2 regions of the Desulfofundulus sp. JL263-se genome follow, and region 1 is predicted to be linked to the other one. Evidence: predicted binding sites of a transcription regulator. Region 1 holds the regulator's gene; the other holds the start of a gene.
The links. The regulator HrcA, encoded in region 1, represses chaperone genes, less so after heat shock. The targets are predictions, from matches to a motif close to TGTTAGCACTCNNNNNNNNNGAGTGCTAACA.

Region 1 (2,207 bases):
CAGCGGGCATCTGGCGGTTCATCGGCTCTTTATTAATAATTACACCCAGGAATACCTGATTATCCGTACCCTCCTCGGCCACTACGGTGTCAGAAAATTTAAAATCCGGATCAACGATCTCTTTTCTTCCGATAAGATGTGCCGCTTCCACCACCAGATCCGCAATGTCATGGTGCTCTCTCCCGGCAACCAGGGCTACTTGCCACAAAACAGGATCACCGGTACCACTTACAGGACGCACTCTAGCCTGCATTAACTCCAACCCGTGCTTTATTCCAAACCTCAGGCCCTCTATTACCCGGGCAACGGGCACCCCCCTGGCCACCTGATCAACTCCCATGGACACCATGGTTCCGGCCATGACGGTGGCCGTGGTGGTACCGTCCCCGATTTCATCTTGCTGGGCCCGGGCCACGTTGATCAGCATGCGGGCAGCAGGATGATTTGCCTCCATTAAAGTGAGGATGGTAACACCATCGTTGGTTATCACCACATCCCCGAATTTATCAACCAGCATTGTATCCAGGCCCTTCGGCCCCAGTGTACCTTCCACCGATGAAACTATGGCCCGAACGGCATTACTGTTGGTAATTAACGCAGCCAGCCGTTCGTCAACTTCCGATCCTTTGTTGGCCTGCTGTTTAAGGCTCAAGCTTTAATCCTCCTCACCTGCCGCGCCCCTTGAACAACCGGTCCATTACCAGGGATAAATTCTTTGTCATGTATTCCACTACTGCAACTACCCTGGCATAATCCATCCGCGTCGGCCCAAGTACCCCTATCGATCCTATCGGCTGGCCGCCAAAATGATATGTTCCCATAACCATGCTGCATTCGCGCATGTATTCGTTGCTCATCTCGCCACCAATACGCACCAAAACTCCCTTTGAATCTTCCATTACATCGGACATCAGGCTGGCTAACAGGGACTCCTGTTCCAGAAGGCTCAATAAAGTTTTGACCTTCTCCACGTTGTGAAATTCCGGCTGGTTAAGAATATTAAATACCCCGCCCAGGTAAATTTTATCCTCAGCTTCCATTATCAGGCCTTCCCTGATTGATTCCATGGCCTTACTTAAAATTTGTTTTTGCTTGGCTAATTCAAAATAGATTTCTTTAATTAATGTAAGCCTGATGGCTTCCATGGTACGTCCCTGCAACTTGCGGTTAAGTACAGAGGAAATGGTCTCAAGGTCCGCGGAAGTAATACTTTCCGGAATTTCGATAATACGGTGATGAACTGTCCCGGCTTCTGTAATTACAATTATCATGGCCTGGCCTTCATTCATTTGTACCAGCTGAATGTGTTTAAAGGAAACCTTACCCCTTTGTGAAGTCATTACCACGGCAGCATAGTTTGTAAGTTGAGACAGCATATCCCCCGTACGTTGAATAACCTCTCCAATATCTTTAACTTTAGTTTCATAACCCTTTTTAATAAGGTCTTCTTCTTCCTTGGTAAGTCCTTCCCGCTGCATCAAATTATCCACGTAATACCGGTAACCTAAATCCGAAGGAATGCGCCCTGCAGAAGTATGGGGCTGCTCTATTAGACCCATTTCTTCCAAGTCGGCCATTTCGTTTCTTATAGTAGCGGGGCTTACTCCCAATTTATATTTACGGGCAATGGTTCTGGAACCAACCGGCTCTGCAGTCGAAATGTAATCCTGGATGATCGCCATCAATACTTGCTGCTTTCGACTGCTCAGCTTCACCCCGCAAGCACCTCCTTGTTAGCACTCCCATTGCTTGAGTGCTAAACACTTAAATAAAACATAGCACCGTAACCGGCTTTTGTCAAGCAATAACGACCCCGGAAAATAAGACGGTGCCTGTACAATTTTAGGATGTAAAGGGTCGGTGTTCCCCGCTTCGCTCAGGTGCTTCGCGTCGACGGGACTACGTCTCGCTTCGGACCGGCCCAAGCGCTTCTACATATTGCACATGATGCTCCGCTATTTCTTATGCTAATTGCAGTCCCTCACATCGGTTTCCAATGAGTTTTTTACAAAAATTCCATGAAAACTTGGTTGGCCACGGGCAGTCCCCGGCGGGTCAACCTCAAGTGATTTTCCTTTATTTCTATCAGCCCGTATTCAATTAACCGGCTCAATTGTTCGGAATAAATATCCTGCAAAGAGCAGCCAAAACGCCTGTAAAAACGGTCCAAATCCAGCCCCTCTATCAAGCGCAGCCCCAGGAATACC
Region 2 (2,207 bases), 1.2 Mb from region 1:
ATCAAAAGCATAGGCTTGCCGGCTTGTACGACCTTCTCCAAAATCGGAAGGATATCCTGGACACTGGAAACTTTCTTGTCGGTAATCAATATATAGGGGTCTTCCAGTTCCGCTTCCATTTTGTCGGTGTCAGTAATCATATAAGGAGAAATATAACCGCGGTCGAAATTCATACCTTCTACAACTTCCAGGGTGGTGCCCATACCCTTGGACTCTTCCACGGTTATAACGCCGTCTTTGCCAACCTTCTCCATGGCATCTGCAATCAGGTCACCAATGGACTTATCGTTGGCTGAAATGGACGCCACCTGGGCAATGGCTTCCTTGCTTTCCACTTGTACGGCCTTTTCTTTGATGGCTTCAACGGCCTTTTCTACTGCCTTTTCAATACCCCGCTTCATAATCATGGGGTTGGCGCCGGCAGCAACATTCTTGGAACCTTCCCGCACAATAGCCTGGGCCAGGATGGTTGCGGTGGTTGTACCATCACCGGCCACATCGTTGGTCTTGGTGGCAACCTCTTTTACCAGCTGGGCGCCCATGTTCTCAAAGGGATCATCCAGCTCTATTTCACGGGCAATGGTTACCCCGTCATTGGTGATAGTGGGAGAACCGAACTTTTTCTCTAAAACAACATTACGCCCTTTGGGTCCCAAGGTAACCTTTACTGCTTCGGCCAGGGCATTTATACCTCTTTGTAAAGCACTGCGTGCTTGCTCGCGGAAGATAATTTCTTTACCTGCCATTTTTCTTACCCCCTTTTATTTTTTATTTCTCAATTACACCAAGAATATCCATTTCACGCAGGATCAGATATTCCTCATCGTCAATTTTTACTTCGTTACCGGCATATTTGGAATATAAAATTCTATCTCCAACCTTAACATCAATGGGCACACGCTGGCCATTATCCAGCAAACGGCCGGAACCCACTGCAACAACTTCGCCTTCCTGCGGCTTTTCCTTGGCGGTTTCCGGAAGAACAATACCACTCTTGGTCTTTTCTTCGGCAGGAATGGGCTTAACTACTACCCTGTCGCCCAAAGGTCTAATCATGTTATACCCTCCTTTGTTTAGATTATTATTGTTAGCACTCATTTAAGCTGAGTGCTAATACCTACGTAATATAATATAGGAAGGAGACAAATAAAAAGCAAACGGCTTTTAAAAACATTTTAGGCCGTTTTGGCTTAATAAGAAAAAATGTTTAAGTACGGCTCTCAATTTCTCCTTCTATATCTTTCTTATTCCATCCCACATATTTACTTCCAAATTTCTAGCAATATTTTCCCACCTTATTCCCCTTTTTATACTATTATTCCCAAAATTTTTTACCTGGCGCATTCTCCTCCCCGACCGGTCATTATTTCCAGGCCATGGGGCAGGGCGGGAATGATTGCTTCCAGACACTCTTTGGCCCCTTTGGGGCTCCCGGGAAGATTTATTATCAGGGTCCGGTGCCGGATACCCGCCACGGCCCGGCTTAACATAGCCCGGGGCGTCTTTTTTAAACTTTCCAGGCGCATTACTTCGGCCAGGCCGGGAACTTCCCGCTCAATCACCGCCAGGGTGGCCTCGGGAGTATTGTCCCTGGGCCCCAGGCCGGTACCGCCGGTGGTCAGTACCAGGTCCAGCTTTTCCCGGTCACAATATTCAATCAGGGTTTCCTTTATGGTTTCCAAATCATCCGGGATAACCCGGTAGGCAACCACCTCCCACTGCATCTGCTCCACTATTTCACGGATTGCCAGGGCGCTTTTATCCTCCCGCTCACCCCGGGAACCCTTGTCGCTCATGGTAACTATACCGACCCTGTACATTGAAATGCACCTCTCTTTCCTTTGTACCGGTTTTCAATTACTGCTAAAATTATAAAAACATCTTAAATTAAGCGGAGGTAAAAAATGGACCCAATTAAGGAAATTAATATCCTAAAAATAGAAAACGGCAGCCGCCGGGAAACAAGCGACGTAGTCACAGAAGAAAAAGCCTACACCCTTCACGTCAATGACGAAGAGGTGGTCACCCTGCTCTGTTCCCCGGTGCACCTGCGGGAACTGGCCGCGGGATTCCTCTGCGCCGAGGGGTTTATCTCCCGCAGGGAAGAACTTTTGGGCTTGGCCGTAAATCATAACGACGGCCTTATCTGGGCCGAAACTTCCACGCCGCCGCCCCGGGGATTTTTGAAGCGCTCCATTGCTTCCTGC

Region 2: the regulator HrcA is predicted to act here: its motif matches at 1,086-1,116, upstream of groES (co-chaperone GroES).

What each region holds. Positions count from the first base shown of each region.
Region 1 is NZ_CM149993.1:2,392,634-2,394,840, forward strand. Features, by position in the region: gene ACX4JR_RS12415 (TCP-1/cpn60 chaperonin family protein) at 1-652, opposite strand, end outside; gene hrcA (heat-inducible transcriptional repressor HrcA) at 666-1,715, opposite strand; gene hemW (radical SAM family heme chaperone HemW) at 2,006-2,207, opposite strand, start outside.
Region 2 is NZ_CM149993.1:481,423-483,629, reverse strand. Features, by position in the region: gene groL (chaperonin GroEL) at 1-746, opposite strand, end outside; gene groES (co-chaperone GroES) at 769-1,056, opposite strand; gene mog (molybdopterin adenylyltransferase) at 1,332-1,820, opposite strand; gene fdhD (formate dehydrogenase accessory sulfurtransferase FdhD) at 1,905-2,207, shown strand, end outside.